Regions from separate parts of the Oceanobacillus sp. FSL W7-1293 genome, predicted to be linked through region 3. Evidence: predicted binding sites of a transcription regulator. Region 3 holds the regulator's gene; each other region holds the start of a gene.
What was found. The regulator LexA, encoded in region 3, represses DNA repair genes until DNA is damaged. The targets are predictions, from matches to a motif close to CGAACATATGTTCG.
Positions count from the first base shown of each region.

Region 1 (4,687 bases), 870 kb from region 3:
GTATGCAACCTTTATTCCGATTTCTTTTAAATAATCGGTTAAGTCCTCTGACATTTTCTTGGTTAACGTCGTGATCAATACACGTTCATTGCGTTCCGTCCGCTTATTGATTTCACCTATTAAATCATCAATCTGTCCTTCAATCGGACGGACCTCCACCTCTGGGTCCAGTAAGCCGGTCGGACGGATAATCTGCTCTGTCATTTCTGGTGAATGCTCTAATTCATACGGTCCCGGTGTCGCCGAAACATACACCAGCTGATTGGTCTTTTCTTCAAATTCTTCAAACCGCAGCGGGCGGTTATCCATTGCGGAAGGCAAGCGGAAGCCATGATCCACTAATACCTGTTTCCGGGCCTGGTCCCCGTTATACATACCGCGAATCTGCGGCAGCGTCACATGGGACTCATCAATAATTACTAAAAAGTCCTCTGGAAAGAAATCCAGCAGTGTATAAGGCGTTGCTCCGGCTTCACGCAGTGTCAGCGGACGTGAATAGTTTTCAATCCCGGAACAAAAGCCCATTTCCCGCATCATTTCTAAATCATAATTGGTCCGCTGCTCAAGACGCTGTGCTTCCAGCAGCTTCCCGGCATCATTTAATTCTTTCAACCGGTCTTCTAATTCTTTTTCAATATTTTTAATCGCAATTTTCATTTTCTCTTCACGGGTCACAAAGTGAGATGCCGGGAAAATCGCTACATGCTCTCTGTCGCCGATGATTTCTCCCGTCAGCGCATCTACTTCACGGATCCGGTCGATATCGTCTCCGAAAAATTCTACCCGGATACAATGCTCCTCATGAGATGCCGGGATAATTTCTACGGAATCCCCGCGCACACGAAACGTCCCGCGCTGAAAATTAATATCATTTCTTGCATATTGGATATCTACTAATTCCCGCAGAAGCTGATCTCTTTCTTTTTCCATACCAAGTCTAAGGGACAGCACCTGGCTTCTGTATTCTTCCGGGTTACCTAAACCGTAAATACACGACACACTCGCTACGATCAATACATCGCTTCGTTCAAACAGGGCAGATGTAGCAGAGTGGCGCAATTTATCTATTTCATCATTAATGCTGGCATCTTTTTCAATAAACGTATCGGTAGAAGGCACATATGCTTCCGGCTGATAGTAATCATAATAGCTCACAAAATACTCTACCGCATTGTTTGGAAAGAACTCTTTAAACTCACTGTAAAGCTGTCCTGCCAGCGTCTTATTATGTGCAATAACAAGCGTCGGCCGGTTGATTTCTTTCACCACATTGGACATCGTAAATGTTTTCCCCGTTCCGGTAGCACCGAGTAACGTCTGATGATGCTGGCCGGCAAGCACCTTATCTACAATTTCCTGAATAGCTGCCGGCTGATCACCCGCAGGCTCATAAGCAGAAACTAACTCAAATTGCTCATTCATCCTATTTCCTCCGTTCCATACCATAGCTATTTTCTATTATATCCTTTTCTTAAAAAACGAACAAGTATTCGTTCTTGTTTTTAAGAAATTATATATTTTTTTATATTATTAAGATAACCTCTACTTTCATTATAGCCTTTCTGTCAATCTTTCAATCCTCGTTTCGTTTTTATAATCAAATAAGAATGCTTGGATGCAGCAGTAAGTCACTGTTCCAAGCATTCTTATGTTAAGAAGCGTTCGTATTCTTTTCTCTTCTAGCTTTAAAAGGCTCTTCCGCAAATTGAAAGCCTAAGGAATGGTGCTCTCCTTCATACAGAGATCCTTGTACAAAACGAACCTCTTCCTCATGGTTCAAGACTTCCATTTTAATATATGCCCCGCTTCCCTGCAGTGCTTCATAAAAAGCTTGGCTTGTCCGTACGTTTTTCCCGCCTACTCTGTAAATGACCTCGCCAGTCTCTATCTCCAGCCTGTCTGCCGGGCTTCCAGGCAACACACCAACCACTCTTAAGCCTTTCGCATGCGGCTGATAATATGGACGACGCAAACGGTCTCCTTCGCGATAGCGGTAATTCAAATATTCTTTTCCGATAATCGCCAAAATTATCGCAGCCAGGGAAAGATACGGAATAAATACTCCACCGACAGCAATAAGTAAAATACCGATTGCTAAAAAGGTATTTGCTTTTGCCAGCTTGTAAATCGCATCCTGATGAAAATGCCCCTTTGCCTTATAGTTAAACCCAATCAAAAATGGAATCAATGCTAAGCCTAAGCTGGATTCTCCAATGGATAAATACGGCCACCAGGGAGCAAAGGAAGTAATTAATCCTTCAGGCACAAGCATCAGCAGAGGAACAACCGTTAATCGTTTGATTTGCTGTTCGCCTACCCAGACACCGCGGTCGCTCAGCGTAATTCTTGGAAACGTATCTTGCTTTTCAATACGTTTAATGAACAGGGATTCTACAAAAAGAAGCAATCCCGCTAATACAGCTAACGCCGGAAGACTGCTTTCATAAAGCAAGGAATAATCAATGACACCTTGCATGTCAATAAGATACGGTGCAAAAAACAAAATAAGAAAAGTCAGCCCAAGTGTATAGCTGGGAGACAATAATGTAAAACGCGTACTGATGCTTAATACAACAAAGCTTAACGCTAAAACGAGAAGTGTCTCATAAGAGAATACCATGCCTGTGCCAATAATGACGGCAGAAATTAGTATTCCGCTGATTAAGGAGACAAGCCAGGTCCGATGCCACTCCATAAACTTCGGATATATTTTTATCCCAAAATCGTACCGTTCCCGTTTGATTCGAAAATAACTTGCCATCGTCAATATAAATAAAAACCAGTATAATGCCGGATTCAGAAAAAATTTGCCTATACCTTTTGCCAATTCAATAAGCCATGCTTCCACCAATACTCTTCACCTGCTTTGCAAATACAATTTGTCCATCCATCACTAAGTGATGAATGAACAAATCTCTTGTTTTATCATGGAGAATCGCCCGTAAAACTCCCGTCTTAAAATAGAAAGTGGAAATATATTTAGCCAGTGGGAGTTAACGGGCGCTAACTCCCTGAATCATTTAGGCTAATTCAGTGGAAGAAAAGCAATAACTCCCGCTGAATGAAGTTTCGTTTTATTGATAAAGTTCTTCTAAAGAGCGTTCCAGCTGTTGGTCGTCCTCTCCGTCCCGAATCTTTTCAATAACCTGTGTTTCAATTAAACCGCCAGTTTCTTCGTCTACTTCTCCAGTTGCTTCCAGGTCATTATCTTCCTGAAATTCTTCTACAGCTTGCTCTGTTTCTTCACTGAAATAGCCGTCTGTTCTTCCAGTATCATATCCCAGTCCAGATAACATCACTTGCATATTCGCCACTGCTTCGCTTGTATGGTCAAACGTGAGCGGCTCATCATCTGTTACTTGAATCGGAGTAGAGTAGTAGTAATCATCCTGCCTTTGCTCGATGGTCGGTTCCACTCCTTTTCCATCAATCCACTCGCCGCCAGGAGACAGCCATTTAAGAGTTGTCATTTTAATTGAACTGTCGTCTCCAAGCGGAATAGCCTGCTGTACGGTACCTTTTCCAAAGCTTGTTTCTCCCACAACATCATAATCAAGCTCTTTCATAGCAACAGCGACAATTTCAGAAGCAGAGGCACTGCCTTCGTCAATCAACACGCTGATTGGATAATCTTTCTCCTCATCCAAATTAGATACATATTCTTCTGCATTTCCATCCGCATCCTCTATTTGCAGATAAGGCATATCACTCGGAACAAATTGCTGTAAGATTTCTTCTGCAACATCTAACAGCCCACCCGGGTTTCCGCGAACATCAATAACCAGACCGTCAATCCCCTGCTCTTCCAAATCTGCCAGCTGTTCTTCAAATTCTTCTCCAGTGTGCTCAGAGAAGTTTGTGATTTGAATAACCCCTGTATCCTTGCCGTCTTCTGATTCCACTTCACTATATACGGTTTCCACCGGAATCGTATCTCTTTGAATCGTTACTTCAAATGGATCCGAAGTACCTGAACGCTGTATTTCTAAAACAACATCGGTTCCTTTTTCTCCACGGATTTTAGCAACTGCCTCGTTTACATTTAATCCCTCTAAACTCTCTCCGTCCACACTTAAGACCTGGTCATTTGGACGCAGCCCTGCTTTTTCCGCAGGTGATTCTTTCATTGGTGACATAATGGTTATATAACCGTCTATTTCACTGACCTCCGCACCAATTCCTTCAAACGAGGACTCAATCTGCTCGTTGAACTGCTCCATCATTTCACTATCTAAGTAAGAAGTATGCGGGTCTTCCAGCGTCGAAAGCATTCCTTCTATAGCGCCTTCCACCAGTTCATTATCATCAACATCTTCTATATAGTTTGATTTGATTAAATCAAAAGTTTGAGAAATCTTGTCTAAATCTGCCGGTAATTCAGCAGCGGATTCTTCCTCGTCATTATCAGTTTCATTTTCTGAATTCGTTATTTCCAAAGGAGCGTTCCCCTCTGAATTTTGAGCTAATTTAACTCCGCCGTAGCCCCCTAACACACCGATAAGTAGAGCACCGATTAATATCAGTATGATTTTAGTTTGATTAAGCTTCATTTCTACACCTCTTTGTTGCTTCAAAAGCTTCCATCCAGCTCCGAAGTTGAATTAATAAATTATCACAAGCAGCAAACCATTTAGAAAAACTGATATTCGTAAAAAGCATTTAAAAAGCGTATGTTTCTATATAAAAA
Region 1 is NZ_CP150212.1:3,760,720-3,765,406, forward strand. Features, by position in the region: gene uvrB (excinuclease ABC subunit UvrB) at 1-1,422, opposite strand, end outside; gene MKY65_RS18475 (PDZ domain-containing protein) at 1,652-2,848, opposite strand; gene MKY65_RS18480 (S41 family peptidase) at 3,075-4,550, opposite strand.
Region 1: the regulator LexA is predicted to act here: its motif matches at 1,480-1,493, upstream of uvrB (excinuclease ABC subunit UvrB).

Region 2 (4,687 bases), 930 kb from region 3:
GTTGCAGCAGTGCCAATACTAAAACCGGTCAAAATACTGCCCATCAGCTCCTCGCTTTCATCCTCCTGGTAGCTTTTCCCGCATGTTTCCATCACACGCAGCAAGGTTCTTTCAGTATGGTGCTTTGGCGGCTTTGTGACATGGGAAGTGACTTCAGAATCGCTCACCTGGACACGTTCCTGCTTATCCACTGACGGCAGCAGAGTATCCTTAGATTGGATATTCTCTACCTTTTTCCATCCTTCCACTAACTGTACTTTCCCTTTTGAATGGAAAACACCAGATAAATCCACATCCAGAATTTTTGTAGTCAGCTTTGTCTCTTCATATTCTGCTATCGGCATAAATTGCATAATAAAGCGGTTTTTAATGGCTGTGTAGACAATTCCTTCATCTGCCGAGAGCCGTTTAGGCTTCATATAAGTGGGAATGATCGCGCTGTGACTTTCCACTTTTGCGTTATTAAAGACACGCTTTGTTTTCATAAACTTCATTTCATCCTTATAAGGAAGCCCTTCGGAATGTACTTTTAAGACATGGGCTGTTTTTCCAACCAAGCTTTCTTCTAAGGCAGTACTCGCAGTTCGCGGATAGGTAATCAGCTTTTTCTCATAAAGTGACTGAGCGACCTTTAATACCTTATCAGATGTCCATCCCTTGAATTTATTCGTTATAAACCCTTGCAAATTGGATAAATTGAATAGAAACGGCGGGAATTCCTTTTTCTTTTCCACCTGTTTATCAGTAATCATGGCTTGTTTGTTTTGAATCGCTTCGTTAATTGGCTCCAATAATTCTTTTTTCTTAAATTTATCCTCTTTGTTTTCGACATAAGTCCCTTCGTATTCGTGGTTAGCCGCCGTTTGAAAGGTTGCAGTCAGTTTAAAATAATCCTCCGGCTTAAAATTTTCAATCTCTTGATCACGGTCATAGATTATTTTTAAAGTTGGAAGCAGCACCCGGCCTATATTTAACGCTTTGCTTTTACCCTGCTGATATTTTAACGTTGCCACGGATGTCAGGTTAATACCGATAACCCAATCTGCCCATTGCCTGCTGATTCCCGCATCGCGCAACGGCTTCATCCTATCGTTTGTTTGGAGATTTTCCAGACCCTGCAGTACTTCGTTTTGCGTCCATTCATTTAAAAGCAGGCGATATACCACTGCCTTTGGCTTCACCCCGCCCCGGTAGATGATACTATCTGCAATTAACTGGCCTTCCCGGTCATAATCACACGCTGAAATAATTTCCTCCACATCATTCCGCTTCATTAAAGAGTGAATCGTTTTTAACTGCTTTGCAGCTCCGCCATCAGTTTGCGCCCGATTTCTTGGATTGCTTTTCACTTTATATTTAAATTCAGAAGGGATAAAAGGAAAATTATCCATTTTCCAGCTCCGCATTTTCCCATCATAGTCTTTTGCATCATACAGCTCGACAAGATGGCCAAATGCCCAGGTAATCACATAGCGCTCCCCTTCAAAATAGCCGTCTTTTTTCGTTTTTATATTTAATGCATCTGCAATATTTTTTGCGACAGATGGCTTCTCTGCTAAGATTAATCGGACTCCCATTTCGAATTCATCGCCTTTCCTTTAAAGCCATATCAGCTGGTTTTTCGCTATCATTTTTCATATTAGAAACATTCGTTCGATACCTTATTATGCCATAGATTTCACTTTTTTTCTAATAGATACCTAAAATCGCAGCTCCTCATTATTGCTCGCTTATAATTTATCGCTATATGGTTAAACTAGCTTCATTGGTGATTATAATCACTATATTTACTTACAGGAGGTGCGCCATGTCTGAACAAAATAAAAATCGCAATAAGGATAAAGGAAAGCAAAATAATCGCAATAAACATAATAAAACAGGCAATGATACGGAATTTGCGAGTGAAAATAGTGAGTTTCTGAACTTAGACAATAAGAAAAACAAACGGAAAAGGTAGCATCTTTACAAAAAAGCTGAGTGACCAGTTGACTCAGTTTTTTTGTTGCCTAGTTGTAAAACCGCTTCCCTTTTTTCATATTTATATGGAAATGTTTGTTGCTATCCTTTATACTGAAAACAGACGAGGGTCAAAGAAGCCCTGTCCGCTTTATATCTTCATCATTTCCCTTCCTGAAAACATCTTCTTTAAAAATTCCTTCACAGCTTGATTCTATTTTTTATTGCTTCTGCTGCCGCTGTATTTTTCTTCAAAACAAAACCCATATCTGGTTAAAATCCTGCGCATCCCCTTCTATCGCAAGTATTTCTTTTCACGCCCCTGTCGAAAATCATTCCCAATAGTTTTTACAATTCAATATATCCATTTACTTTGACTATCGAAGTTTTACAACCCGGCTAGAATACTTTATGATTAATTTAACATACTTACCTATTTATTGAATTGAAATCACACAAAAGGAAGGAAAGTCTAAAAATGAAAAAACATATAAAATTCTCCTGCTCCAGTCTTCTTCTGTTGTCTCTCATTTTTTTGCTTATTGCCTGTTCAGACAATACAAATGAGGAAGAGAACCCTGATTCTGTCACAGATGAAACTGCTGAAGAACCGGGTGTGGCAGACGATGAAGACTTACCGGATAGGGAGGAATCAGATAACCCTTCAGAAACAGATAACTCATCGGAAGATTCCTCCGAAAATAACACTGATAATCAACCAAGTGAAGAAACGGAAACAGATGCTTCGGAAGACAGCTCTGTTGAAGAGGAAGAAAGTAACGACAGTTCTTCAGAAGACGAAGAAGCGGGGAACGATCAGGCATTATCAGACTATTCTTCCGAAGAAATTGAATACGCCCGCGTCTGGCTGCAGCTTGGGCCAAATCAAGATATCGATGAATTATACGTCGAACATATTCCAGCCGGTACACCGCTCGACCCCAACGATGAAGAAAATGATGTGAGCTATCCGGAAGATGTGATTCAGGTCTCCGGTTCCCGTATTGCAGATGGCATGATTACGTATAGCGGGAATGGAGACGGTACTATTAATGTATATGACATTCCATATGGAAATCGATGGTACGGAGGGATGCCTCGTCCGGATGATGTTGATTTAGAAGAAGTACAGAAAGATATGCGAGAGATGATTGAAAATACAGAGACGGTCACCATTGAGCCTGGTGAGGATGAAGAGGTTATAACTATTATTGAAAAAATGTATATTATTGATTGAGACGATTGAAGATTCTTGCAGGGAACCCCTGATAGAATATAACATCGATAAATAATAAGGCGGCTGGAAAGTATCTATTCCAGCCGCCTTATTATTTATCCTTTATTGAAAAAATCCTGCTAAATATTGATCTTGTGCAATCACTACATAGCTGCCATCAGGATTTTGCATCACATGAACAGTAAGTTCTACAGGAGGCAGGAGTGCATCGATGTCATTGTATTTTTCGATCAACAGCTCGATGGTTTTAGAATCAACTTCATCACGTGCAATGTCACCATCTTCAATAAGCTCAAGCAATTCCTGGTCTACTTCCTGATAAATGGACGTATCACTGATTCCTTCTATAGAAACCGTGACCATAATACTATCAGCCGATTCTGCCTGTGCTTCAACAATCTCATAATCCGCAGTAGACAATGCATACATCACGGCATCCGCTAATTCGATAATTTCTTGTTCTGTCACATTGGTCCCTTGCATATTTCGTTCCGTGTTTTGGATATATATATCCTTGAACATATCCCGCTGTGTCTCAGCTTCTGTTGTTTTCTCTTCTTCCGAATAAGTGTCTGGCAAACGCTCGATAGAGGCTTCCGCATCCTGGAAGACCGTCGCCTGAATAAGTGCATCCAAATAATCCGATGCTTCTGTTTCCAGAGTCTCCCTCTCTTCCTCGCTTAAATCTGTTGCTTCCGCATCTGCGGGCTCTGTATCCTCTGCTGTCACAGTGACCGCCGGAATATCGATTTGTTCGGCATCATTATGATTAGTGTATGTATACAAGTAATTCTGATCATTTGTTAAATCATGAAACGTATACGTAAATTCCTGTTCCATTTCCTGCAGATGATGGGTCTCTTTTTCAATAATCATTTCAAGTGTAAATTTATCAATGTCAAAATCGGAGGGTTCAAAATCCACTCTTTCAGAGCCTTCGGTAATTCGGAGCGTTTGTTCCGCAATTCCTCTGCCTAACTCTTCGATATCCGTTTCATCCCCATTGTAAGTAAGGACATAATCTTCATCTCTTGCTTCCATATCAAATTTGTTATGAATATCCGGGTCTATGGATACGAAAAAAGCAAATGGCATTTTCATCCTGCCTAATTGATTATTAAAGATATGTTCGAGTTCCTCCTGGTCAGCGGTTGTTGTTGCAAAGCTCTCCATGACCTCCCCTTCAGCAGTTTTCATCAAAAAGTCACTATTGTCTCTATACAGAGCAAAGTTTCCCAGATTGTAATAGTCGATATCATTTTCAAAGTCAAACACGCCATTCCCCGATAACGTTTCGCCTTCGATATTTTCTTCAAACTCCACGTCTAAAGAGGTCATATCCTGTTCCACCTGCTCCATTTCCTCCAAAACCTCTGCAGCCTCAGGCTCGGAGCACCCGGCTAAAAATAAAATAATAATGAGTCCAGCTCCAAAAATATAATTTTTCAAAATAAAACGCTGTCTCCTTTCTTTTTAAATGTAAACGTTATACAT
Region 2 is NZ_CP150212.1:1,968,807-1,973,493, reverse strand. Features, by position in the region: gene MKY65_RS09785 (DNA topoisomerase) at 1-1,577, opposite strand, end outside; gene MKY65_RS09780 (hypothetical protein) at 1,808-1,957, shown strand; gene MKY65_RS09775 (hypothetical protein) at 2,435-3,193, shown strand; gene MKY65_RS09770 (DUF6612 family protein) at 3,296-4,642, opposite strand.
Region 2: the regulator LexA is predicted to act here: its motif matches at 1,643-1,656, upstream of MKY65_RS09785 (DNA topoisomerase).

Region 3 (4,687 bases):
TCTTTGAAGTGATGTTTCTTGTGTTTCTTTCTCTGTACTTACCCGACAATAAATAATCGTTCTCAATGTTTTATCCTCCAATAATAAACCGCTCTTTTTCAACTTTTCGGTGACAATTCTTTACAGAATCTGTCTTACCAGCATATTTGCTCTCAACAAAATAAGCAAGGAAATCAGTCGTCTGGTCAATCACTTAAATCGTAACCATCATCGTATATAAAAATATTAACGCAATAATAAAAGCTACAATATAAAAAGCATCAGACTTCATCAGTTTTTCAAACATAATAAAACTCCCCTTCGATATTTTATCTGGTTCCGGAACAGTTGTTCTGACTATAGTATATTTAGAACAACTGTTCTTGTCAATACTTTTTAGAACATTTGTTTGTAAATTGGTTCATTCAATGCTATACTATGAATAACAAATACCTATGCTAGAGGGGAGTAAGTCATGACAAAACTATCAAAAAGACAGCAGATGATTTTTGACTTTATTAAAGATCAAGTAGAGCAGAAGGGGTATCCGCCTTCCGTACGTGAAATTGCAGTTGCTGTCGGGTTAGCTTCAAGTTCTACTGTTCACGGTCATTTAGAAAGATTAGAAAACAAAGGATATATTCGGAGAGACCCGACCAAACCTCGTGCTATCGAGATTATATATAATAATGAGAATGATGCGCCAAAGGATAAGGCCATTTATGTGCCTGTAATAGGGAAGGTAACAGCTGGAATCCCGATTACTGCGATTGAAAATGTGGAAGAGTTTATTCCAGTTCCCAGCTCTTCTGCCGGACCGGAGGATAATCTGTTTGTACTTGTCATTGATGGAGACAGTATGATTGAAGCAGGCATCCTGGACAAAGATATGGTTATCGTGAAACAGCAAAGCTCTGCTGATAATGGAGATATCGTTGTAGCAATGACAGATGAAAATGAAGCGACCGTCAAACGATTTTTTAAAGAAAAGAGCCGTTTCCGCCTCCAGCCTGAAAATGCAACGATGGAACCTCTCTATTACGAAAACGTATCTATTCTCGGTAAGGTAATCGGCTTATATCGTCATATCCACTAAAAGGACTGTACTTTAGAGTCGGAGCATGCGGGCAGCATAAGCTGCACACAGCAGGAACGTCAGAACATCCTCTATAGGCGATTTTATCGGCCAGTCAAAAAAAGGTTAACGGACACATTTGTCAGATGTGCCCGTTAACCTTTTTTCTAGTATAAAATTAGTCCATTCATAATATGCTTAATATAAAGTACAAGTACAAGGAGTGTATAAAATTGACTGAAACGATAAAAAAGAAACGCTGGCTTTATCTTCCAATCATCATTATCAGCTTTATTCTGGGAATTATCTATTTAACAAAGGTTGCAGATTATTTAACACTGCCATTTTTATCAGCTCTTCTCCTCATTGTCACTTTTTTAGAAGTTTACCCGGACAAGAACTATTTTTCCAAAAAGAATTTGGTAAAAATCATTTCTGCTCTTGTGATTATTGCTCTTGCACTTTGGTACCAGATATCTGTTTTTATTCTTGGATAAGTGAATAAAGCATATACACAGCCTTTCATTTTATAAAAAGAAAACCATTGTAATCAAAAAATAAGTAATGTCCCAACTTTTTTTGAATATTCATCAAAATACAGAATTAGCAATTTACTTATAACATATAAAATTGTACAACCCTTTCCTTCATAAATGGCTGCACTGCTTCCTGTTCATTGGATACATCAGCAGGATTTATATGATTCCTTCTGTGACAATACGGGTTGCTGTATGGTTATTTAAAGCTTTCTGTCAACACTTGCAGTCCATATTACGATACTTTATGCTCCAATCGTAATCGGTCGGCCACCATTGCAATAAATTCAGAATTCGTCGGTTTTGCTTTAGAAATATTGATGGTGTAACCAAATAATGCTGAAATGGAATCAATATTTCCTCTGCTCCAAGCCACCTCTATTGCATGGCGAATTGCTCTTTCTACACGAGAAGCAGTTGTATTGAATTTTTTAGCGATATCCGGATAAAGCACTTTTGTGATGGATCCCAAAAGGTCAATATCGTTATAAACCATTGTAATTGCTTCTCTTAAGTACATATATCCTTTAATATGCGCAGGCACGCCTATTTCATGAATAATATTGGTTATATTCGCTTCCAGATCCTGCTTTTTCTTACTTTCAATATTCGTTTTCGTCACATTTGATACTCTGGAAACTGCACTTCCCTGAACCTGCAAAATTTGATCAGCCAGATTCTGTATGTCAAACGGCTTCAGGATAAAATAAGAAGCTCCTAAATCAACCGCCTTCTTCATTACTTCTTCCTGACCAAATGCAGTCAACATAATAATATGTGGTTTTTTAGTTAATTCCATTTTTTTAATTTCATTTAAAACAGCTATTCCATCCATATGCGGCATAATAATATCTAAAACCAGCACGTCCGGTGTTTTCTCTTCAATCAACGGGAGGCAGTCCCTTCCGTTTAATGCTGTTCCGACAATTTCAATTTCTTCCTGTTCCCCAAAAAAGTCCTCCATTAATTGTATTAACTCACGATTATCATCAACAAAACACACAGATATTTTACTCACTAAAAAATCCTCCTTTTGCTTTTTATGCACCTATATCATATTCTACAAAAAACATAAATATCCTCTTTAAAATCAAAAAACTTTTGATTTATTTCGATTTTCTCAAGTATTCTTCGTTTTTCTCTTTTTTTCACCAACTTTCGACACAATTTTCAACGTATTATTGTATCCGTTTTCATTATATCAGATAGTAGTTGGAAATAAAATGCATATTTCCAATAAACATACTATATTTTAATGATTATTTAAAAACTAAAAATTGCCTGTAATAGCAAGCGCTACTACAGACATTTTTAATTATTGACTTATTATTTATTCTGTTGGAGCAAAGAAAGCTTAACCGGAATGGCAGCAGCTGCTACGCGGCAGCTTCATTCAAATCAGATTGAATAATATCCGCATCTTCAAGCATCCATTCGATATGAACACCATAGCCCGAGGTCGGATCATTTACAAACACATGTGTTACTGCACCGATAACCTTGTCATTTTGAATAATAGGGCTTCCGCTCATTCCCTGAACAATTCCGCCAGTTAATTCTAATAATCGCGGATCGGTAATTTGAATAACCATTCCCTTTGTGGATGCTGACTTTTGAGGCACACTGCTGATAATTTCAATGTCAAATTCTTCAATCTTCTCTCCATCCACTACAGTAAGAATTTTTGCAGGCCCTTCTTTTACTTCATGAGATAGTGCAACAGGAAAGGTTTCATCATATTTTTCATGATTTACCTCCTTTTCTAATACCCCAAATATTCCATAATCCGTATTTTTCGTGATATTACCGATTCTTTTTTCTTGCGTTTGAAAGGAAGCTTGTTTTTCTCCCGGTAAACCATTATCACCCTTTTCAATTGCAGTTACAGAAGAATGGATAATGGACCCTTGCTTGATATCAATCGGCTTCTTCGTATCCATATCTGAAATAACATGTCCTAAAGCGCCATATTTTCCTGTTTCCGGCTCATAAAATGTCATTGTTCCAATACCTGCTGCTGTGTCTCTGATATATAACCCGATTTTGTAAGCATTTTCTTTTTTGTCAAAAATCGGCTGCAGGTTAGTTTCGATATACTTATCTCCACGTTTTAGCTTAATTTGCATTTTTTTGTTTTCCTTGCCGCTATGATCAACAATCGGTTTAATGTCTGTCATATGATTGATTTTTTGACCATTTATTTCAACAATTGTATCACCAATATTTATTTTAGCGGCTTCTCCCGGAGACTTTACTCCTTCTGACATTTTCACTTGATGATGACCGACAACCAGTACACCTTTCGTTTCTAACTGCACTCCAATGGATTGTCCTCCTGGTACTACTCTTACATCTTCCAGACGTTGATGCTGCCCCTGATTATCCTCTTTATTCGTATGCTCTTCATTATTGAAAAAGGGAAGGATAGGATAGTCTTGAAAAACCTCTTTATACCCTTGCATGGAAGTATCTGCGTGGATAAAGGAAGGGGAAATAAAAAACAATATAAAAGCAAGCGATAATAGCGAGCTGATTTTATATGTCCATCTGATTTTGTTTGTTTTGCTCATAAATCGTCTCCTCCTCATACAAAAAATATTATCTTTCTGTACATATACTTTTTGCAGATGGAGGGCAGTTTAAACTGGAACAACCTATGTGATATGTGTATCTTTTCCTCTAAAAATATAGATAAACGGACGTATAGTGTTGTTATTCTTAAGATGCAAAAGGACATGTGATTAACGAAATTTGTAAGTACAGGAAAAAGAAAAAAACCGGTACAGTTATTGTCCGATTTTTTAACGTTTTTATCCCTTTAATTTGATTTTTTAAAACGATCTGCCAATGTTAACATTTCTTTCGCATGTTCTTTTGCTGTATCTGTTAATTTTGTTCCAGTAATCATCCGGCTTAATTCCTCAATCAGTTCCGTATTATTTAATTCAATAACAGAAGTAAAAGTGCGATTTTCCTTTTCCTTTTTCTGGATAAATTTATGCGTATCTGCCATAGCAGCGACCTGCGGAAGATGTGTAATACACAGAACCTGTGATTCCAGCGATATTTCATGGATTTTTTCAGCAATTGCCTGTGC
Region 3 is NZ_CP150212.1:2,894,323-2,899,009, forward strand. Features, by position in the region: gene MKY65_RS14160 (recombinase family protein) at 1-66, opposite strand, end outside; gene lexA (transcriptional repressor LexA) at 455-1,075, shown strand; gene MKY65_RS14170 (hypothetical protein) at 1,288-1,551, shown strand; gene spo0A (sporulation transcription factor Spo0A) at 1,826-2,608, opposite strand; gene spoIVB (SpoIVB peptidase) at 2,967-4,160, opposite strand; gene recN (DNA repair protein RecN) at 4,409-4,687, opposite strand, start outside.